Regions from separate parts of the Nocardioides ginsengisegetis genome, predicted to be linked through region 2. Evidence: riboswitches for the same ligand, from Rfam matches in the RefSeq annotation. Region 2 holds a riboswitch; each other region holds the start of a gene.
The links. A riboswitch is a leader RNA that binds a small molecule or an ion and turns the genes downstream of it on or off. The one in region 2 is predicted to bind thiamine pyrophosphate.
Positions count from the first base shown of each region.

Region 1: linked by a shared signal. The riboswitch ahead of FB382_RS17715 (thiamine ABC transporter substrate-binding protein) and the one ahead of FB382_RS07665 (thiamine phosphate synthase) in region 2 are both predicted to bind thiamine pyrophosphate.
Region 3: linked by a shared signal. The riboswitch ahead of FB382_RS03815 (thiamine phosphate synthase) and the one ahead of FB382_RS07665 (thiamine phosphate synthase) in region 2 are both predicted to bind thiamine pyrophosphate.

Region 1 covers NZ_JACGXA010000001.1:3,660,462-3,667,597, forward strand. Annotated here, with positions in the region: gene FB382_RS17710 (ABC transporter permease) at 1-1,624, opposite strand, end outside; gene FB382_RS17715 (thiamine ABC transporter substrate-binding protein) at 1,621-2,694, opposite strand; TPP riboswitch at 2,685-2,792, opposite strand; gene FB382_RS17720 (RNA polymerase sigma-70 factor) at 2,806-3,675, opposite strand; gene FB382_RS17725 (carboxymuconolactone decarboxylase family protein) at 3,672-4,265, opposite strand; gene FB382_RS17730 (alpha/beta hydrolase) at 4,358-5,269, shown strand; gene FB382_RS17735 (GNAT family N-acetyltransferase) at 5,266-5,700, shown strand; gene FB382_RS17740 (MBL fold metallo-hydrolase) at 5,687-6,742, opposite strand; gene FB382_RS17745 (SDR family oxidoreductase) at 6,753-7,136, opposite strand, start outside.
Region 2 covers NZ_JACGXA010000001.1:1,615,991-1,623,126, forward strand. Annotated here, with positions in the region: gene mobF (MobF family relaxase) at 1-2,004, shown strand, start outside; gene FB382_RS07650 (hypothetical protein) at 3,642-3,839, opposite strand; gene FB382_RS07655 (hypothetical protein) at 3,995-4,243, opposite strand; gene FB382_RS07660 (hypothetical protein) at 4,256-4,456, opposite strand; TPP riboswitch at 4,713-4,822, shown strand; gene FB382_RS07665 (thiamine phosphate synthase) at 4,819-5,412, shown strand; gene FB382_RS07670 (FAD-dependent oxidoreductase) at 5,412-6,440, shown strand; gene thiS (sulfur carrier protein ThiS) at 6,437-6,625, shown strand; gene FB382_RS07680 (thiazole synthase) at 6,622-7,136, shown strand, end outside.
Region 3 covers NZ_JACGXA010000001.1:810,081-817,216, reverse strand. Annotated here, with positions in the region: gene thiC (phosphomethylpyrimidine synthase ThiC) at 239-1,930, opposite strand; gene thiD (bifunctional hydroxymethylpyrimidine kinase/phosphomethylpyrimidine kinase) at 1,927-2,709, opposite strand; gene FB382_RS03835 (thiamine phosphate synthase) at 2,706-3,266, opposite strand; gene FB382_RS03830 (thiazole synthase) at 3,263-4,027, opposite strand; gene thiS (sulfur carrier protein ThiS) at 4,024-4,212, opposite strand; gene FB382_RS03820 (FAD-dependent oxidoreductase) at 4,209-5,219, opposite strand; gene FB382_RS03815 (thiamine phosphate synthase) at 5,219-5,812, opposite strand; TPP riboswitch at 5,809-5,918, opposite strand; gene FB382_RS03810 (hypothetical protein) at 6,098-6,289, shown strand; gene FB382_RS03805 (hypothetical protein) at 6,302-6,553, shown strand; gene FB382_RS03800 (SGNH/GDSL hydrolase family protein) at 6,705-7,136, shown strand, end outside.

The DNA of each region.
Region 1 (7,136 bases), 2.0 Mb from region 2:
CGGACGGCACCCGGAGCCGCTCGACCACGAGCATCACGACGGCCGTGGTCGCGGCGAGGACGACGGAGGCGGCCAGTGCCATGCCGTAGTTCATCGGGCCGGGGTGCCCGATCAGCCGGAAGATGACGACCGGGACGGTCGGATGCTCGTCACGGGCGAGGAAGGACGTCGCGCCGAACTCGCCGAGCGAGGCCGCGAACGCGAAGCCGCTGGCGGCCAGCAGCGGCTTCCAGACCACCGGCAGGTCGACGGTCAGCACCGCGCGCAGCGGTCCGGCCCCGAGCGAGGCGGCGGCCTGGCGCTGCCGGTCGTCGACGCCCGAGAGCACCGGCACGATGGTGCGGACCACCAGGGGGAGCGCCACGAGGGCCTGGGCGATCGGCACGAGCAGCGGGGAGTCGCGCAGCTCGAGCGGCGGGTGGTCGAGGGTGATGAGGAAGCCGAAGCCGAGCGTCACCGCCGAGACGCCGAGCGGCAGCATGAAGAAGCCGTCGAGGGTGGCGCGGACGCGGCGCTCGGCCCTCGAGCGGGACCGGCGGGTGACCACGACCGCCACGAGGAGGCCGAGCGAGAGCGACATCCAGGTCGCGTCGACGGCGGTGCGCAGCGAGGTGACCAGGGCGTCGGTCACGGGGACCAGCAGGGCCTGGTGGGTGCCGCGCGTGGTGAGCGCCCGGTAGTTGCCCAGGCCCCAGCCGGACCCCTCGACCTGCAGGGACCCGAGCACGAGGGTGCCGATCGGCAGCGCGACGAGCACGACGAGGAGCAGCGTCGCCATCGCGCCCGGCCAGTCCTGCCGCGAGAGCCGCCGGGGCCGGGGCAGCACGCGGGAGACCGACGGGTCCGGCACGGCCCGCAGCCGTCCGGCGACGAGCAGCAGCGCCACGACGGCGACGAGCTGGAGCACCGACAGCGCCGCGGCACCCTGGAGGTCGAGCAGGTTGGTGGTGAGGAGGTAGATCTCGGTCTCGACCGAGGAGTACCGCAAACCGCCGAGGGTCAGCACGACGCCGAAGGCGGTCGCGCAGAACAGGAACACCACGCTGGCCGCCGACACGATCGCCGGGCGCAGCGCCGGGAGAGTGACCGTGCGGAAGACCTGCGCCGGGCTGGCTCCGAGCGCCGCGGCCGCGTCGGCCGGCCGCTGGTCGAGCGACTCCCACGAGGCGCCGACCGCGCGGATCACGACCGCAACGTTGAAGAAGACCAGGCCGGCCACGATCGCGACCGGCGTGCCGTCCAGGCCCAGGAAGCCCAACGGACCGGACTCCCCCAGAAGCTCACGGAAGGCGACGCCGACCACCACCGTCGGGAGCACGAACGGGACGAGCAGGGCCGCGCGCAGCACCCGCCGGCCCGGGAACTCCCGCCGGTGCAGGGCGTGCGCCGCCGGCAGCCCGAGCAGCACCGACACCACCGTCGCGACCGAGGCCGACCAGACCGTGAACCACAGGACGCGGTGGACCCGCGGCCGGCCGAGCACGGAGATCACCCCGCCGGGGTCGAAGGACCCGTCCGGCCAGAAGCCGCGCGCCAGCATGCCGCTCACCGGCAGCACGAAGAAGACGCCCAGCACCGCGACCGGCAGGAGCGCCAGCGCGGCGAGGGTCAGGGCGCGCCTCATTGCGAGGTGACGTCGCTCCACTCGCGCAGCCACTCGTCGCGGTGGGCGGCGACGTCGGCCGGGTCGACGGAGTAGGGCTGGTCGGGCTGCATGGCGTAGGAGGCCCAGTCGGCCGGCAGCGACGTGCCGTCGACGACCGGGAAGACGTACATGCTCTCGGGCAGCGCCTCCTGCACCTCCGAGGAGGTCAGGAACCGCACGAACGCCTCGGCACCGGGCACGTTGGCGGCGCCGTCGAGGACGCCGGCGTACTCCACCTGGCGGAAGCAGGTGTCGAGCAGCGCGTGGGTGGTGGACGCCGTCGCGCCCTTCGGGACGGTGAAGGCGGGTGAGGAGTCGTAGGACAGCACGATCGGCCGGTCGCCCTTGCCGCCGCCCTGCGTGAAGTCGACCTCGTAGGCGTCGGACCAGCCGGCGGTGACGCGCGCGCCGTTGTCCATCAGCTTCTTCCAGTAGTCCGGCCAGGCGTCGCCGTACGCCGAGACCGTGGCGAGCAGGAACGCCATCCCCGTCGAGCTCGTGGCCGCACCCGGCAGCACGAAGAGGTCCTGGTAGGCCGGGTCGGTGAGGTCGTCGAGGGTCCGGGGCTCGGCCAGGTCGTGGGCCTTGAACCAGGTGTCGTCGACGTTGACGCAGACGTTGCCGTTGTCGACGGGCGTGAGCGCGTGGTCGTCGTCGCCGGGGAGGTCGTAGGCGGAGACGCCGGCCGGGGCGTCGAAGGAGTACGGCGCGAAGACGCCCTCGTCCAGCGCGCGGGAGGCGAAGGTGTTGTCGACGCCGAACGCGACGTCGCCGGTCGGGTCGTCCTTGGTGAGGACGAGCTTGTTGGTGAGCGTGCCGCCGTCGCCCGAGGCCTTGACCACGAGGTGGTAGCCGGTCTGCGCCTCGAAGTCCTTGACCACCTTCTTCGGCAGGAAGAACGAGTCGTGGGTGACCAGCACGACGTCCTTGATCTTGCCGGCGGCGGTGGTGGCGGGGCTGTCGTCGCCCTCGCCGATCACCGAGCAGGACCCGAGGACGGGGACGAGCAGGACCGTGCAGATCGCCGCGAGCGCGCGCGATGACTTCATCTGGGACTCCCTTCGCCGGTGTTAACCGGAGCAGGTTCATAGGGTCTGCGGCGGATCCGCACTCTCAGCACGTCGGACGTGCTCCCCTGTCATGTCCCTCCAGACTAGTGCTCACCGCGTCAGGGCGATCACCCCGTCCAGCCGGGCCAGCTTCTCGGGGTTGCGCACGATGTAGAGGCCGGTGACCTGGCCGTCCTCGACCAGCATCGTGCCGATCGCGTCGACCACCCCGCCGACGAGCAGTCGCAGGCCGGGGGCGCCGTTGACGAGCACCAGCTCGGCCGACCCGTCCTCGGGCATCACGGCCTCCAGGAAGCGCAGCACCTTGTCGCGGCCCAGGATCGGGCGCAGGGCTGCCTTCTTGAACCCGCCGCCGTCGGTCATCAGCACGACGTCGGGCGCCAGCACGTCCATGAGGCCCTGGAGGTCGCCGGTCGCGGTGGCCCCGAGGAACTTCGCGATCACCTCGTCGCGCTGGGTGGGCGTGACGTCGGCGCGGGGGCGTCGCTCGTCGACGTGCGCCCGCGCCCGGCTGGCGATCTGGCGGACCGCGGCCGGCGACTTGTCCACGGCGGCGGCGATCTCGTCGTACCCGACGTCGAAGACCTCGCGGAGCACGAAGACCGCCCGCTCGGTCGGGCTCAGGGTCTCCAGGACCAGCAGCATCGCCATCGAGACGCTGTCGGCGAGCTCGACGTCCTCGGCGACGTCCGGGGTGGTGAGCAGCGGCTCGGGCAGCCAGGGGCCGACGTACTGCTCGCGGCGCCGGGCCATCGTCCGCATCCGGTTGAGCGCGAGCCGGGTCGTGATCCGGACCAGGTAGGCACGTTCGTCGCGCACCCCGGTGAGGTCGACCTCGTGCCAGCGGAGCCAGGTCTCCTGGAGCACGTCCTCGGCGTCCACGGCGGACCCGAGCATCTCGTAGGCGACGGTGAAGAGCAGGTTGCGGTGCGCGACGAACGCGTCGGTCGCAGTGGTCATGACACCTCGCTGGTCGAGCCTGCCGAGACACTAGCGAGCGGCAGCTCGCAGACGTCGGAGTATCCCTGGCTCTGGAGCCCCGCGGCGGAGTTGAAGCGCGAGCGCATGTTCTCCAGGGCGATCATCTGGGTGAGCTCGACGACGGCCTCGGCCCCGAGCTGGTCGACGAGCCGGTCGACCATCTCGTCGGTGACGGTCAGCGGCGTGTGGCTCATGGCCTCCGCATAGGCCAGCACCTCGCGCTCCAGCGGGGTGAAGACGTCCGACTCGCGCCAGCGCGGCACCTCCCGGACCTTGGCGAGGTCGAGCCCCTCGTCGTGGGCGAGGAAGTAGCCGAAGTCCAGGCACCAGCTGCAGCCGATGACCCCGGCGCTGGCGAGCTGGGCGTAGGACTTCAGGGTCGGGTCGAGGCGGTCCCACTTCGCCACCTTCTGCTCGAAGCCGAGCACCGCCTTCAGCACCGGGCGGTGGTGCCACAGGACGTAGGCGTTGTCGGGGACCTGCCCGTAGGTGCGTCGGGCGTAGGCGGACAGGACCCGGCCGTAGAGGCCGGTGATCGTGGCCCGGGGAATCCGGAAGGTGCTGGGCATCGGTGCTCCTGGGTGTCGTGTCTTCGAGCGGTCACCCATCCAGACACCGGCCGCCGCCGATCTGTGACACCGGCCTGTGACAGGGTCGCGGCATGCCGAGTCCCACCCACCAGCTCCTCGCGTGGGGCGTGCCCAAGCTGCGCAAGTCCCGCGAGCTCGACACCGAGGAGGCCGAGCGCGCCCGCGTCGAGCGCTGGCACGCCGGGCTGGACCGCACCCTGCCGACCCGGATCGTGCCGTTCTTCGCGCGCCGGTACGACGTCACGACCGAGACGCTGACCGGACCGGCCGGCGACTTCCCGTCGCACGTCGTCACGCCGCGCGGCATCACGCCCGAGCGCACCGTGGTCTGGGTGCACGGCGGCGGGTTCATGGCCCCGATCGACCCCTTCCACGTGCGCTACGTGGCACGGCTGGCCCGGGCGCTGCGCGCCCGGATCGTGCTGCCCGACTACCCCCTCGCGCCCGAGCACACCTGGCGCGACTCGCACGACGCACTGGTCGACCTCGCCGCCCGCTGGTGCGCCGACGGGCCGGTCGTGCTGGGCGGCGACTCGGCCGGCGGCGGCCTGGCGATGGCGATCGCCCTGGCGCTGCGCGACCGGGGCGGCCCGCAGCCCGAACGAATGCTGCTCCTGTCGCCGTGGATCGACCTGACCACGAGCGCCCCGGACACGGCGGCCTTCGCCGAGCGCGACCCGTGGCTCTTCCTCGGCAAGCTCCACGCCTACGCCTCGTGGTGGGCGGGGCGGGACGAGGACCTGGGACGCCCGGAGGTGTCGCCCGGGCTGGCGCCGCTCGACGGGCTGCCGCCGGCGCTGATGTTCTGCGGCACCCGCGACCTGCTGGCACCCGGGGTGCGGATGCTGGCCGACCGCGCGCTGTCCTCGACGTGGGAGCTCACCTACGTCGAGGCCCCCGACCTGATCCACGTCTACCCGCTGCTGCCGCTGGTGCCCGAGGCCCGGCGGGCGTGGAAGCAGACGCTGGAGTTCCTCCGGTGAACATCACCGCGGTCCCCTTCGCCGCCCTCGACGCCCGGACGGCGTACGACGTGTGGCGGCTGCGGCAGGCGGTGTTCGTCGTCGAGCAGGCGTGCCCCTACCCCGACCTCGACGGTCGCGACGTCGAGCCCGGCACGCGGCACGTGCTGCTGCGCGACAGCGGCGACGCGCTGCTGGGCTACGCCCGGGTCCTCGACGACGCGAGCACCTGGCGGATCGGCCGCGTCGTGCTGACGCCCGAGGCGCGCGGCCGCGGGCTGGCGGACCTCGTCATGGGCACCGCCCTGCAGGTCTGCCCCGACCGCGACGTGGTGCTGGACGCGCAGGTGCCGCTGGCCGGCTGGTACGCCGGGTTCGGCTTCGTGGCCGACGGGGCGGAGTTCCTCGAGGACGGCATCCCGCACGTCCCGATGCGGCTCACGCGCGAGTGAAGACGACCCCGCCGTCGGTCACCTCGCGGGTCGCCTGACCCCGCGCGACCAGCAGCTCGAGGTGGGCCTTGGTCTCCATCGACGCGAGCGCGCCGTTGAACTCGTCGAGGTCGGCGAGCCGGTGCTCGTGGCGGGTCCAGGGCAGCTCGCCCGCGACGTCGTACGCCGTGGCCGGGCCGCCGGCCAGCGCCGCGAGGCAGAGCTCCAGCCGGTGCTCGTGGTGGTCGAGGAGCTGGTCGACCCGGGCGTGGGAGGACGGCGCGAGCGGGCCGTGGGCCGGCAGCAGCCGCAGGTCCGGCAGCTCACGGACCTTGGTGAGCGAGGCCATGAAGTCGCGCAGCGGCTGCTCGACCGGGACCGGCTCGAAGCCGATCGAGGGCGTGATCGTGGGCAGCACGTGGTCGCCGGCGAAGAGGATGCCGTCGGCGTGGTCGGCGAAGACGAAGTGGCCCTGGGTGTGGCCGGGGGTGTGCACCGCGTGCAGGGTGCGGGTGCCGATCTCGATCTCGTGGTCGCCGTCGAGCCAGGTGTCGGGGTAGTGCCACATCGACAGGTCGGGCATCCGGCCGTCGGTGAACTTCTGCCACTTCTCCGCGATCTCGTGGGCGCCCGCGGTGCGGAGCACGGCGAGGGTCGGGTCCTCGTCGACGTCGTCGTGGTGGTGCATCAGGTCGAGGGTCGGCTTGTCGCCGATGCCGAGGCTGACGTGGGCGCCGTACTCCTTGCCGATGACCGCGGCCTGCGTGTAGTGGTCGCGGTGCACGTGGGTGACGAGGAAGCGGGTGATGTCGCGCAGCCCGAAGCCGATCTCGGACAGCGACTTCTCCAGCAGCGTCCGGCTCTCCTCGATCGCCCAGCCGCCGTCGACGAGCGTCAGGCCGTGCTCGGTCTCGAGGACGTAGACGTTGACGGCCCGGAGACCGTCCATCGGCAGCGGCAGCGGGATCCGGTGGATCCCCTCGGCGACCCGCCACGCGCCCGGCTCGGTCCAGTGCTGGCCGGAGTCCGGGGAGATCGCGTGGGCGGTGCTGGTGCTGGTCACCCCCGTGACCCTAGGTGGTGAGGTCGGGGAGGTGGAGGTCGAGGTTCGGCTGCTGGATGCCGCCGTCGACCTCGAGCATCTTGCCGGTGACGTACTGGCCGGCCCGCGAGCAGAGGTAGAGCGCGGCGGCCGCGATGTCCTCGGCCTCGCCGACCCGGCCCAGCGGGGTCTTGGTCTCCATCTGCTCCATCATCTCCGGCACCCCGGCCACGAACTCCAGCGCCGAGGTCATCACCGAGCCCACGAAGATCCCGTTGACGCGGATCCGCGGGGCGAGGTCGGTGGCAGCGAGCCGGGCCCAGTGCGCCAGGGCGGCCTTGGCGGTGCCGTAGGCGAGGTAGCCGCGGCCGGAGGCCCGGCCCATCATCGAGGAGATGTTGACGATCGACTTCTG
Region 2 (7,136 bases):
GGGAAGCAGGCTGCGCCACGTCTGGAACTGGAGTCGGTCACGGCCGCCACCCGCCGAAGCGTCGCGCGTGGCCGGCTGAGCCGGGACCAGGCCGAGGCCATCGCTCGGGTCGCGGCGACGGGGCGTCGGCTCGACCTGCTGGTCGGCCCCGCCGGCACCGGGAAGACGACGGCGATGCGTGCCCTCGCCCGAGCCTGGGTCAGGACGTACGGGCGGGGGAGCGTGATCGGGCTCGCGCCCTCAGCGGCCGCCGCGCAGGCACTGGCCGACGACCTAGGCATCGAGTGCGACAACACCGCCAAGTGGCTCCACGACCACGACCGAGGGAGAGTCGGCTTTGCGACCGGTCAACTGGTGATCATCGATGAGGCGAGCCTGGCCGACACCCGCACCCTGGACCGGATCACTGGCCTCGCTGTCAACGCCGGCGCCAAGGTCTTGCTGGTCGGCGACGACGCCCAACTGCAGTCCGTCGATGCCGGTGGCGCGTTCTCGATGCTCGTCGAAGCCCGGGGCAGCGACGTTCCCGTCCTGAGAGAAATCCACCGCTTCACTCACGCGTGGGAGAAGCACGCGACCACGGCGCTGCGCCGCGGAGAAGTCGAGGTCATCGACACCTATGCCAACCACGGGCGTCTCCGCGACGGAACGACCGACCAGATGCTCGACGCGGCCTACACCGCCTGGTGTGCTGACGTCCGTAGGGGACTCGACAGCATCCTGGTCACCGACGCCACCAGCTCGGTCCTCGCCCTGAACGCCCGCGCCCGGGCCGACCGAATCCTCACCTACGACGACGCCTGCGGGCCCGAGGTCGAGCTCGCCAAGGGAGCACACGCCTCTGCCGGTGACCTCGTGATCACCCGCAAGAACGACCGCCGTCTCCGGGCCCTCAACGGCGGCTGGGTCCGCAACGGTGACCGCTGGACAGTGACCGCCGTTCGCAAGGACGGTTCACTCGCGGTCCGTCGCACCTGGCACCGGCTGTCGGCGACTGTCGTGCTCCCGCCAGAGTACGTCGCCCAGCACGTCGAACTCGGTTACGCGGTCACCGCCCACCGCGCACAAGGCATCACCGTCGACACCGCACACGTCGTCGCCTCCGCATCGACAACCCGAGAGAACCTCTACGTTTCCATGACCCGTGGCCGAGACTCCAACATCGCCTACGTTGCCCTCGACCGGCCCGACGACACCCACCCCACCGCGGACGTTGAGGGCGGCAACGCGGGGACGGTCATTTTCGGGGTCCTACAGCACTCGGGCGCCGAGCTGTCGGCGCACCAGATCATGCAGATCGAGCAAGAGACCTGGACCTCGATTGCTCAGCTCGCGGCAGAGTACGAGACCGTCGCCAGTGCCGCCCAACGTGACAGGCTCGTCGACCTCCTCCGGCGCTCGGGACTCACCCCGAAACAGCTCCGCGCCGCGGCCTCGTCAACAGCCTTTGGGCCCTTGACCGCCGCCCTCCGCCAGGCCGAGGCCCACCACCACAACCTCGAACAGCTCCTGCCCCGGGTCGTCACACAGCACCCACTCGACGACGCCGACGACATGGCCGCCGTCATCCGCTATCGAGTCGACACAGCCGCGAGTCCGAGTTCGCCAGATCCCGCCTCACCACCGCCGCGGCTCATCGCTGGCCTCATTCCCGAGGCTCTCGGGCCGATGGAAGGCGAACACCGACACGCACTGGAACAGCGAAGACTACTCATAGCCCTTCGGGCTCGTCTGCTGGCGGACGGGGGTCGTGGCCTCGGCATTGACCCGTTGGATGCGGTTGAGTGGGGTCTTTGGAGAGCGGCACTCACCACCGTCGCTGCCTACCGAGACCGCTATGTCATCGCTACGACCGGGCCGTTGGGCGGGACGGCCGGAAGGGATGCGCAGCGGAGGGCGCGGCTCCCTACCAGAAAAGCGGACAGGCTGCCGGGGCGGACGGGCACCCCAGGGTCCAGCCACGAAACTCAGGCGAACGCCGCCCCCGCGGCGGGCCTCGAGTAGTCCACAGAAGGGGGCTTCCCCGTGAAGGCCGGTGCCGCCATGGCCTACAGGGCGCATCGCGCGGTCCTCATGTGCCATCGCCAGACCGCCGCGCCGCACCGCGACCCGGATCCACAGCAGTGGCTTCCGATGCTCCGGGGCGCAAACCCACCAGATCATCGGCGTCTGTGCGCCAACATTCGGCAATCTCAACTGTTCAACTTGCCGGCGTACATCCGGAGCCACGCGTGCTTGCCGTCGGGCGAGGAATTGGCCACCCCCGTCTCAGCCATTAGCGCTTCTAGGGATCGAGCTCGACCACAGGGGTTCGTCGTCCTGGGGACATCGCCAACTGTCGGCACTGTCACGGGCAGTTCGACGCCACGGAGTTCGTCTTGGCAATGCCGACGTCACCACGAGGCCGTCCGCCCTGGTGACGGGACGGGACGGCCCCGTGTAATCACGACGAGAGCAGCGGCTCCGTCGTCGCTCCCCTCAGCGTCGTAGGCACGCAGGGGAGGGAGATAGGCGGGGCGGGTCAATAGCATCCTGAGTCACTAGCGTGCTCGGGCATCGCGGTGCCAGGGCGCGTGTTGTCGCAGCCCTGCGTCCCCTGGATCCAAGGGGAGAGTCACCCGAATTCTCCACCGATCTAGGGAGTCCCCAGAACCCGAACTTGGGTTGTGACCCCATTGCATCGACTGCTTGTGGTCGGGGGCCACCAGCATTCTCGACAGAGAACGCGCCGGGGTAGACATGACATGCGAACACGTGGAGCGAGCGTCGATGAGGTCAAGCTGCATCGACAGTGGCACGAGCGACCCAACCGTGTGCTTCGGCCGCTGGACCTGGCTGAGGGAACGTCAACTGCAAGCGGTGCTTCGTCGAGGTGCGGGAGTCCTCGAGGGCGGGGCACGCCTGGCGGTACACGATCTTGATCGAGCTGGCTCGGTCGGTGACCGGGGTGTCGGCGGGGGCGCTCGAGGATAGGCGCCGGTAGGTCGTGTGAAGCCCGCCACAAGGCGTCTAGCTACCGACGAGTACGCGGGAAGCTGGCGTGTTGCTCCATCCGGTGCGCCATCGGGGTCTCGGAACCTCGATCTCGGGACCCGACCATCTTGACTCCCTGCAGTAGGACCCGATCGTGACGAATGAACGACCACACTTCCAGGCGTCGGTTGAGTGCGCCGACGGCGAGCACTTCTACTGCACCTTCTATCGAACGGCCCTGACGGGCACGGCTGCGTGTGGGTGTCCGTGCCACCGGTAGCGGCCATCGCCGATGAGCCGGGGGCGTGAAGTTGTGCGAGATTTGCTGGGTGCAGGTTCCAGCGACCTAAGTGATCTTCCCCGAACGTGGCATGAGGGCCGGGATCCGCGGGGCGACGCGGGTGACTCGCGTCGGGTGCCCGCTATGAAGGCGGAGAGTGGGGGCTGACCGTCAGCGCGTCAGGACGGTCGACGCCGACGCGTCGCGCGATGCCGGCGGCCACGGTGCTTAACAAGGGCCACCCGATGGTCGAGACGACCTGGATGAGGCAGCGGGCACGGATCATCATCGGTTCCTGCGACCAAGTGCGGCAGATCGGGTGGGTGGATTGCGGTGTGCCGCCTCGAGAGAGGTCGTGACGGCACACCGCAGCTGGTGGGGCCCGGGGCTAGCGTCCGACGCTGCGTCGCAGCGGCGCGTGGACTGCTGGGGTTCCGGGCTCGTGGTGGAGCGTTGTGACGGGCGTGCGGACGTTCCTGTCCCCGTCGTCCTCGTGCCATGCGCTGTGCAGCGGCATCAGGAGTTCGGGCACCATCGCCGAACAGACCGCGCACTGCAGGCGCTGGTCGCTGACGAGGTTGGGCACGGCCTGGAATCTATTGCGATCCATTGCATACCCATGAGTAGGTGATTTGCTGCACAGGCATGGTCTGGTCCAGCGACGGGTGTGCCCTGAATCGCCACGACAGTGGCAGGGCTCAGCGGGCGCCGCATCGTCGGGCACGGCACTGGAGTGCCGAGTCATGCCGCACCGCCGATGAGCTGGACGAGGTGCCCGTTCATCACCTTCCCGCGGAGCGGGTGGCCGCGGCGGGTGCGGGCGACGGTGAACCAGCCGTCCCAGTATGTCGAGTCAGGTCCGCGTCGTGTGCCGTACTCCAGGCGGACGTACCCGACCTCGTGGTCGGCGTCGAGAACGCAGGCCCCGTCACGGAGTGCAGAGCCGAACGCGTCGCGCAGGTACTTCTCGTTTTCCGGCAGCACGAACATGGGGACGCCTCCTCAGCCCGCAAGGAGGTGGTCGGCCTCTGCGCGCAGCAGCATCGCGGCGGAGCGGTGGCCGAGGATGGTGGCCGGACCGGGGGACCCGTACGGCGTGGCCGCAGCCTCGTCGGCCGCGCGACTGTCCTCGCGGCGGGCAAGCTCGAGCAGGATCGAGCGCAGCTGCCTGGCCATGCTGGTGTCGGACGGATCGATGTTCATGACTGCCTCGCCTTCCGCGTCGGGGTGTGTGGGGGACTGCTCCCACTGAACGCCCAGCGGGCTTTGGGCGCGACCGGAGAACTACGTACTTCGCTACGGAGACGTGCCCGGCTCGAGGGCGTTGGGCACGTCGAGTTCGCTGCGGGACCAGGGTTGAATCTCGCCGCGGCAATGCCACGGTCGTGTTTTGGTAGGCGGGAGATCCGCGAATCGGACAGGTCACATCGCCTCGCCATCGGTTGCGCTACGTTTTGCGAACCACCACCACGGGAGTTCGCGGCAGCGAGCTGAGAGGGAGCTGTTCCGCTCCGACCGTCGAACCTGATCCGGGTCATGCCGGCGAAGGAAGCGAGGAGCGTTCCGTGCTGTTGCCACGCCTGTTCTGTCTGGTCGACGCCACCGACGACCTGTCCCTGCTGCCGGCCCTCGCCCGGGCCGGCGTCGGGGGCTTCCAGGTCCGCGCCAAGGCGGTCGACGACCGCGCCCTGCTGGCCCTGACCCGCGCGGTCCGCGCCGCGGTCGAGGAGTACGGCGCCCTCGTGGTCGTCGACGACCGGGTCGACGTGGCCCTGGCCGCGGGGGCCGCGGGCGTGCACCTCGGTGCGTCGGACCTGCCGGTGGCCGACGCGCGCCGGATCGCGCCCGGCCTCGTCGTCGGCGCGACCTGTCGGTCCCGGGCCGAGGTCGTGGCCGCCCGCGAGCAGGGCGCCGACTACGCCGGCTTCGGTCCCGTCTTCGCCTCCGACTCCAAGGCGGGCCTGCCCGAGCCGCTGGGCGTTGCCGCGGTCGCCGCAGCCACCGGAGTGCTGCCGCTGGTCGCCATCGGCGGCATCGACGCGGCCGGTGCCGCGCTCGCCCGCGCGGCCGGTGCCCACGGGGTCGCCGTGATCGGCTCGATCTGGCGGCCGCCCGACCCGGTCGCCGCCGCGAAGGAGCTCGTGGCAGCGGTCGCCTGATGCGGGTGCGGGTCCTCGGGGCCGGGATCATCGGCCTGGCCTGCGCCGACGAGCTCCTCGTCCGGGGCCACGAGGTCGAGGTGGTCGACCCCGCGCCGGGGCTGGGTGCCAGCCATGCCGCGGCGGGGATGCTCAGCCCCTCGAGCGAGGTGTGGCACGGCGAGGAGGAGATCCTCCGCCTCGGGATGGCAAGCCTCGCGCTATGGCCGGGCTGGGCCGGACGCCTCGGCGTACCGCTCACGACGACGGGCACGTTGCTGGTGGGACGCGACGCCGGTGACCTCCAGGACGTCGAGCGGCAGGTGGCGCTGCTGGCGTCGCACGACGTGCGCGGCGACCTGCTGTCCGCGGCCGCCGTGCGCCGCCTCGAGCCCACCTTGTCCGCCCGCGTCGCCGGGGGAGCGCTGCTGCCCGGTGACCACAGCGTCGATCCACGGGCCGTCGTCGCGGCGCTGCTGGCGCGGGTGCTGGTCCGGGCGGAGGCCGACGCCACGACCCCGGACGTCACCGTCGTCGCCACCGGCGCCCGGCTGCCCGCACCCTGGACCCACCTCGTGCACGGCGTCCGCGGCGAGGTCGTCCGGGCCCGCACCGACGACCCACCGGTCCGCACGGTGCGCGGCTGGGTGCACGGCGTCCCGGTCTACGTCGTGCCGCGGCCCGGAGGTGAGGTCGTCATCGGCGCGACCTCGGAGGAGCACGACGCGCCCCCGGTCGCGACCCTGGGCGGGGTCGCCCGGCTGCTCGAGGCGGCCCGTGAGCTGGTGCCGGGCCTGGACCGGGCCGAGCTGATCGAGGTCCTCGCCCGGGACCGGCCCGCCACCGCCGACCACCTGCCCCTCGTCGGCCCCACCCACGACCCCGCCGTCGTGCTCGCCGCCGGCCACTTCCGGCACGGCGTGCTGCTCGCCCCGCTCACCGCCCGACTCGTCGCCGACCACCTCGACTGCGGCGCCGTCCACCCCGCGCTCGAGCCGCGCCGCGTCCTGCCCGTCCCCTCCGCCCCGACCCGAGGAGCACCCGCGTGAACATCATCCGCAACGGCCAGCCGGCCGTCGTCGCCAACGGGAGCACCGTCGCCGACCTCGTCCGGGGGCGGCGCGGCATCGCCGTCGCCGTCAACGGCGAGGTAGTGCCACGCGACCGGCACACCGTCACCCTCCTCCGCGACGGCGACGTCGTCGAGGTCGTCACGGCGGTGCAGGGCGGATGACCGACGTGCTGGAGATCGCCGGCGTCCCGCTCACCTCTCGGCTCTTCCTCGGCACCGGCGGCCTGCTCCGCCCGGCGCTGCTGGAGCCGCTCCTCGCCGCCGCGCGGCCCGGCCTCGTCACCGTCTCGGTCCGCCGTACGTCGGCCACCCGCGACGGCAGCCTGCTCGACACCCTCACTCGGGCCGGGGTGCGGCTGCTGCCCAACACCGCGGGCTGCCTGAGCGCCCGTGAGGCCGTGCTGACCGCGCGACTGGCCCGTGAGGCGCTCGGCACCGACTGGGTCAAGCTCGAGGTGATCGGCGATGAGCGCAGCCTGCTGCCCGACGCGGTCGAGCTGCTCGACGCGGCCGCGACCCTGGTCCGCGACGGGTTCACGGTGCTGCCCTACACGACCGACGACCCGGTGCTCGCCCGTCGGCTCGAGGACGTCGGCTGTGCCGCGGTGATGCCGCTGGGTGCCCCGATCGGCTCCGGGCTGGGCATCCTCAACCCGCACGCGATCGAGGCGGT
Region 3 (7,136 bases), 810 kb from region 2:
TCGGCGACGGTTCAAGGGGTGCCGTGGTCTGGACACGCGTCTCACGTACTCGCCAGTCAACTAGAGGCGCCGACGCCATCCCCCTAGCCTCGGCGTGCTCGCCCCACCGGCTTGGTCCCCGACCCCCGTGGTGTGCTGATGACGGTGGGGCGAGTGCGCCGACGGAGTTCTGCCTCCCGTCGTGATCGCTCGCGTCGTCCCTCCCCGTTCGCCGGGGCGGGACGACCTGCGAGAGCAGTCAGCGACCGGCCGCCGGGGCTTGCTCGTCGACGTAGATCGTGCCGCCGAGCTCGAGGAACTCCGCCGACTTCTCCGCGAATCGTTCCCGGACGTCCTGGCTGATCCGCATCGAGCAGAACTTCGGGCCGCACATCGAGCAGAAGTGCGCGGTCTTGGCGCCCTCGGCGGGCAGGGTCTCGTCGTGGAAGGCCTGGGCGGTCTGCGGGTCGAGGGACAGCGCGAACTGGTCGTGCCAGCGGAACTCGAAGCGGGCCTTGGACAGGGCGTCGTCCCAGTCCCGGGCGTGCGGGTGGCCCTTGGCGACGTCGGCGGCGTGGGCGGCGAGCTTGTAGGTGATGACGCCGGTCTTGACGTCGTCGCGGTCCGGGAGGCCGAGGTGTTCCTTGGGGGTGACGTAGCAGAGCATCGCGGTGCCGTGCATGGCGATGGTGGCGGCGCCGATGGCGCTGGTGATGTGGTCGTAGCCGGGCGCGATGTCGGTGGCGAGCGGGCCGAGGGTGTAGAACGGCGCGCCGTGGCACCAGTCCTGCTGGAGCCGGACGTTCTCCTCCACGAGGTGCAGCGGCACGTGACCGGGGCCTTCCACCATGACCTGGACGTCGTGGGCCCAGGCGCGTTCGGTCAGCTCGGCGAGGGTGCGCAGCTCGGCGAGCTGGGCGGCGTCGTTGGCGTCGGCGACGCTGCCGGGGCGCAGGCCGTCGCCGAGGCTGAACGACACGTCGTAGGCCGCGAAGATCTCGCAGAGCTCGTCGAAGTGGGTGTAGAGGAAGTTCTCCTCGTGGTGGGCCAGGCACCAGCCGGCCATGATCGAGCCGCCGCGGGAGACGATGCCGGTGACCCGCTCGGCGGTCAGCGGCACGTGGCGCAGCAGCACGCCGGCGTGGATGGTCATGTAGTCGACGCCCTGCTCGCACTGCTCGATGACGGTGTCGCGGAAGACCTCCCACGTGAGCTTGTCGGCCTCGCCGTCGACCTTCTCCAGCGCCTGGTAGATCGGCACGGTGCCGATCGGGACCGGGCTGTTGCGCAGGATCCACTCGCGGGTGGTGTGGATGTCGTCGCCGGTGGAGAGGTCCATGACGGTGTCGGCGCCCCAGGTCACCGCCCAGGTGAGCTTGTCGACCTCCTCGGCGATGCTGGAAGTGACCGCGGAGTTGCCGATGTTGGCGTTGATCTTCACCAGGAACGCCTTGCCGATGACCATCGGCTCGGCCTCGGGGTGGTTGACGTTGGCGGGGATGATCGCGCGGCCCGCGGCCACCTCGGAGCGGACCAGCTCGACGTCACAGCCCTCGCGGCGGGCGACGTACTGCATCTCGGCGGTGACGATCCCGGCGCGGGCGTAGTGCATCTGGGTGACGGTGGCGCCGTCGACCGCGCGGCGGGGCGGATTGCGGGTGCCGCGCCACTCGTCGCGGGCTGCGCCGCGGCGTACGGCGGAGCGGCCGTTGTCGTGCAGCTGCGCCTCGCGGCCGGCGTAGGTGGTGGTGTCGCCGCGGCCCTCGATCCAGCCGGCCCGGAGCGGTGGGAGGCCGACCTCGGGGTCGCTGCCGGGGCCGGCGGTGCAGTAGCGGTCGAAGGCCTCGCCGTTGGTGAGCGCGACGCGGGTGACGGGCACCCGGATGTCGCCGTGCTCGCCGGGGTCGCCGTGGTCGACCAGGACGCGGGTGTGCGCGGGGTGGACATTCATGCGGGTTCTCCTGTGGGGGTTGTGTGGGCGACGGGTCCCCGGCCGCGGCCGAGGGTCCAGCGCCTGCTGACGTCGAGCTGCCGGACCGTGAAGAGCCCGGCGTGGTGGACCGCTGCGTCGAGGTCGGCGCCGCGGGCGAGGTGGGCGGCGAGGGCTGCGCTGAACGTGCAGCCGGTGCCGTGGTCGTTGGTCGTGGGGACGGCGCGGTGGGTACGGGCGACCGGGCGCTGGCCGGGCAGGGCGAGCCAGTCGGTGCAGGTGCCGCGGGTGCCGCCGCCGGTGAGGACGACGGCCGGGCCGGTGTCGGCGAGGGCGGCCGCGGCGGTCGCGGGGTCGGTGGCCCGGCCGAGCAGGACCGCGGCCTCGTGGGCGTTGGGGGTGATGACGGTGGCGGCGGGGAGGAGGTGGGCCCGGTAGGCGGCCACGACGTGCTCGTCGCCGAGCACGACGCCGCTGGTGGCGACCAGCACGGGGTCCACGACGAGGGGGCGTCCGGCGAGATGGCGGGCCAGGAGCTCGACGACCTCGGGCGTGCCGAGCATGCCGGTCTTGACGGCCGCCACAGGGAGGTCGTCGAGGACGGCGTCGAGCTGGGACTCGACGCTGGCCAGCGGCACCGGGTGCACGTCACGGATGCCGGTGGTGTCCTGGGCGGTGACGGCGGTGACCACGCAGGCGCCGTGCACCCCGAGGGCCGCGAACGTCGCAAGGTCGGCCGCGATCCCGGCCGCTCCCCCGGAGTCGGTGCCGGCGACGGTCAGCGCGACAGCGGGGGTCATCGGAGCTCCGCGAGCAGGCGGGCCACGACCCGGGCGGGCTGGGCGGCGCGCATGACCGCCCCCATGACCGCGACCCCGTGGGCGCCTGCCTCGACGGCCGCGTGGGCGTTGCCGGGGTCGATGCCGCCGAGGGCGAAGACCGGGATGCCCGGGTCACCGGTGAAGGCGTCGGGCGGGAGCGGCGGTCCGTGGCCGGGCTTGCTGGCGGTGGCGGCGTACGGCGACAGGGTCGCCCACGCGGCGCCTTCCGCGGCCGCGCGTCGTACGTCGTCGGCCGAGTGGCAGGACCGGCCGTGGAGTCCGTCCACGCGTTCCTGGTGCGCCGCGAGGTGCAGGCCGTGCGCGGCGGGGTCGGCGATCCGCGAGGAGATCACGGTGAGGCTGTCCAGCTCGGCGAGCCGGACCATGAGGGCCTGCCGGTCACGGGGAGCGAGGTCGAGCTCGCGGACGACCACGGCCTCCAGCCCGGCGTCGACACACTCCGCGATCGTGCGCGACAAGGACCTGCCCTTGCTGAGCTGGGCCCGGTCGGTGAGCAGGAGCAGGCGCGTCTTCATGCGGTCTCCCGGGCCGGGCTCGAGGCGCGGGCGGTGGACCGCTTCGGGATCCGGCCCGCGCACCGGGCGACGTGGCCGGCCTCGACGGCGAGGGCCAGGGCGCGGCCCATCGCGACCGGGTCGTCGGCGCGCGTGATCGCGCTGGCGGCCAGCACCGCGTCGCAGCCGAGCTCCATCGCCAGGGCGGCGTCGCTGGCCGTGCCGACGCCCGCGTCCAGCACCACGGGGACGCCGACCGCCGCGACCACTGCCTCGATCGCGTGCGGGTTGAGGATCCCGAGCCCCGATCCGATCGGCGCGCCGAGCGGCATCACCGCCGCACAGCCGACGTCCTCGAGCCGACGGGCCAGCACCGGGTCGTCGGTCGTGTAGGGCAGCACCGTGAACCCGTCACGGACCAGCGTGGCGGCCGCGTCGAGCAGCTCGACCGCGTCGGGCAGCAGGCTGCGCTCGTCGCCGATCACCTCGAGCTTGACCCAGTCGGTGCCCAGCGCCTCCCGGGCCAGCCGGGCGGTCAGGACGGCCTCCCGGGCGCTCAGGCAGCCGGCGGTGTTGGGCAGCAGCCGGACCCCGGCGCGGGTGAGGGTGTCGAGCAGGCTGCCGTCGCGGGTGGCCGACGTACGCCGGACCGAGACCGTCACCAGGCCGGGCCGCGCGGCGGCGAGGAGCGGCTCGAGCAGCGCCGGGCGGGGCAGGCCGCCGGTGCCGAGGAAGAGCCGAGAGGTGAGCGGGACGCCGGCGATCTCCAGTGCGTCGGTCATCCGCCCTGCACCGCCGTGACGACCTCGACGACGTCGCCGTCGTGGAGAGCGGTCGCGGGGTGCCGCTCGCGCGGGACGACCTCACCGTTGACGGCGACGGCGACGCCCCGCCAGTCGGCGAGGAGATCGGCGACGGTGCTGCCGGGCTCGAGGGCGCTGGGCTCTCCGTTGAGGGTGATGCTCATGGGCGGATCCGTTCGTCGAGGAGGCGGCGGGGGTCAAGGGCGGCGTGGACCAGGCCGTGGTCGAGGTGGTCGGCGACAAGGCGGGCGGTCAGCGGCGCGAGCAGCACGCCGTGCCGGAAGTGACCGGCCGCGAGCACGACGGCGGGGTCGTGGGTGGGGCCGACGAGGGGCAGGTGGCCGGCCGTGGCCGGCCGGTCCCGGGCGAGCACCTCCGTGAGCTCGGCGCGGTCCAGGCCCGGCACCAGCTCACGCGCGGCCTCGAGCAGCCGGGCGATGCCGCCGATGGTCGCGACCGGGGGCGCGTCGTGTTCCTCCGAGGTCGCGCCGATCACGACCTCACCACCGCGTCGGGGCACGACGTAGACCGGGACGCCGTGCACCCAGCCGCGCACCGTGCGGGCCGGTGGGTCATCGGTGCGGGCCCGGGCGACCTCGCCGCGGACGCCGTGCACGAGGTGGGTCCAGGGTGCGGGCAGCCGGGCGCCGGTGGCGACGACGGTGACGTCCGGGGTCGTGGCGTCGGCCACCGGCCGGACGGATACGCGCGCCAACAGGGCCGCGACCACGGCCCGTGGGTCGACGCTGTGGTCGCGCGGCAGCAGCGCTCCCCCGGCGACGCGGGCGGACAGGGTGGGCTCGAGGCGCCGTACGGCGGCCGCGGCGAGGACGTCGACCCGATGGCCGTGCGCGGCCAGCAGACCGACCTGCCGCTCCACCTCCTGAAGGTCCCCGGCATCACGTCCCACCAGCAGCGTGCCGGCGGTCGCGAGTGGCACGCCGAGGTGTCCGGCCCAGTCCGGCCACAGTGCGAGGCTTGCCATCCCGTGGCGGAGGATCTCCTCCTCGCCGTGCCACACCTCGCTGGAGGGGCTGAGCATCCCCGCCGCGGCATGGCTGGCACCCAACCCCGGCGCGGGGTCGACGACCTCGACCGCGTGGCCCCGGACGAGCAGCTCCTCGGCGCAGGCCAGGCCGATGATCCCGGCCCCGAGGACCCGGACCCGCATCAGGCGACCGCTGCCACGAGCTCCTTCGCGGCTGCGACCGGGTCGGGCGGCCGCCAGATCGAGCCGATCACGGCGACCCCGTGGGCGCCCGCCGCACGCACCAGGGCGGCCCCAGCCGCATCGATGCCCCCGATCGCGATCAGCGGCAGCACTCCGGTGGCTGCGGCGACCGCGGCCACGCCCAGGGGGTCGGGCAGACCTGCCTTGGAGGCCGAGGCGAACACCGGACCGAAGCCGGCATAGTCCGCCCCCCAGTCACGGGCCGCCACGACCTCCGCACGGGAGCGGCAGGTGGCCCCGATCAGCAGTCCCGGTGCGATCCGGCGCGCATCGGCCACCGGCAGGTCCGTCGCACCAAGGTGAACCCCCGCGGCCCCCGCGACCAGGGCCACGTCGACCCGGTCGTCGACGACCACGAGGGCGCCGTACTCCTCGACCGCGGCGCGGACTGCGCGGGTCAGGGCCAGCAGCGCACGGTCGTCGACCGCCTTGGCGCGGACCTGGAAACCCGTGACGCCCGCCGACGCAAGGGCCGGCAACACGGACAGGTCGTCGGTGGCATCGACCAGACAGAACAGGCGTGGCAACAGCACGGAACGCTCCTCGCTTCCTTCGCCGGCATGACCCGGATCAGGTTCGACGGTCGGAGCGGAACAGCTCCCTCTCAGCTCGCTGCCGCGAGCTCCCGTGGTGGTGCAGAAAACGTAGCGCACACGGGGACGACGCAGATCGGCCCGTCCAGAACGCGGCCGTGCTCGGGCCGGGCACGGACTCCATCTACGTAGCCGAATACGTAATCCCCCGGTCGTGGACGACGGCCTGTCGACCTTCACTGGAATCACGACGAACAGCACCCCGACCCAGGAAGCGAGGCAGCCATGACCCCCCAGACCAGCACCGCAGAGACCACCCGGCTGCGCTCGATCCTCCTGGACCTGGCCCGGCACCAGGACGACCTCGCTGCCACCGAGGCCGCGGTCACGCCGTACTGGTGCCCCTGCCCCCCGAGCGTCCTCGGACACCGCACGGCCGCGGCCGCGCTGCGCGCCCAGGCCGACCTGGTCGCGTGAGGAGCCGGAGCCATGCACACGGTCCTCCCCCAGAACGAGAAGTACCTGAGCGACGTCTTCGGCTCGCACCTGCGTGACGGGGCGTGCGTCCTCGATGTCGAGCGCGAGGTCGGCTACGTGCGCCTCGAGTTCGGCACCCGGCGCGGTCCCGACTCGGCGTACTGGGACGGCTGGTTCTCCGTCACCCGCACCCGGGACGCCCACCCCCTGAGCGGCAAGATCATGAACGGCCCGATGGTCCAGCTGATCGGCAGCGCGTCATGACCTGGCACACCGCCACCGTCCCGCCCACCGATCTCGCGGCTGCTCTGGCCTCGATCCAGCGCGTGCACGGAACCGTCATCAGCTCCAGGCCCGAGCCGGACGGCATCCACCTCACCTGGACGACCTCGTCGGCCTCTGGCGGGAACCTCCGATGACCACTCAGGCCGACTACATCAGGTTCGCCGCTCTCGGCGACTCAGCCACCCTCGGTCTTGACGACCCGGTCGACAGGGGCTGGCGCGGTTGGGCCCGCCTCCTGTCCGACGCCATCGCCACCGCTCACCAGGTGTCGTTCTGCAACCTGGCCCTGCCCGGCGCGACCGTGTCCGAGGTCCGTGAGCACCAGCTACCACTGGCACTGGCCCACCGCCCGGTCATCGCCTCGCTCGTGGTCGGCCTCAATGACGCCATGCGCTCAACGTGGGACGCGCGACGGATCCGTGAGGACCTGCTCCATTGCGCACGCGAACTGGCCGAGTCGGGAGCGATGGTCATCACCGCCCGGTTTCACGACCACGGTAGGGCCATCGGCCTCCCCGGGTTCCTGGCTCGCCCCCTTGCCAGGCGGATCGCCGAGCTCAAC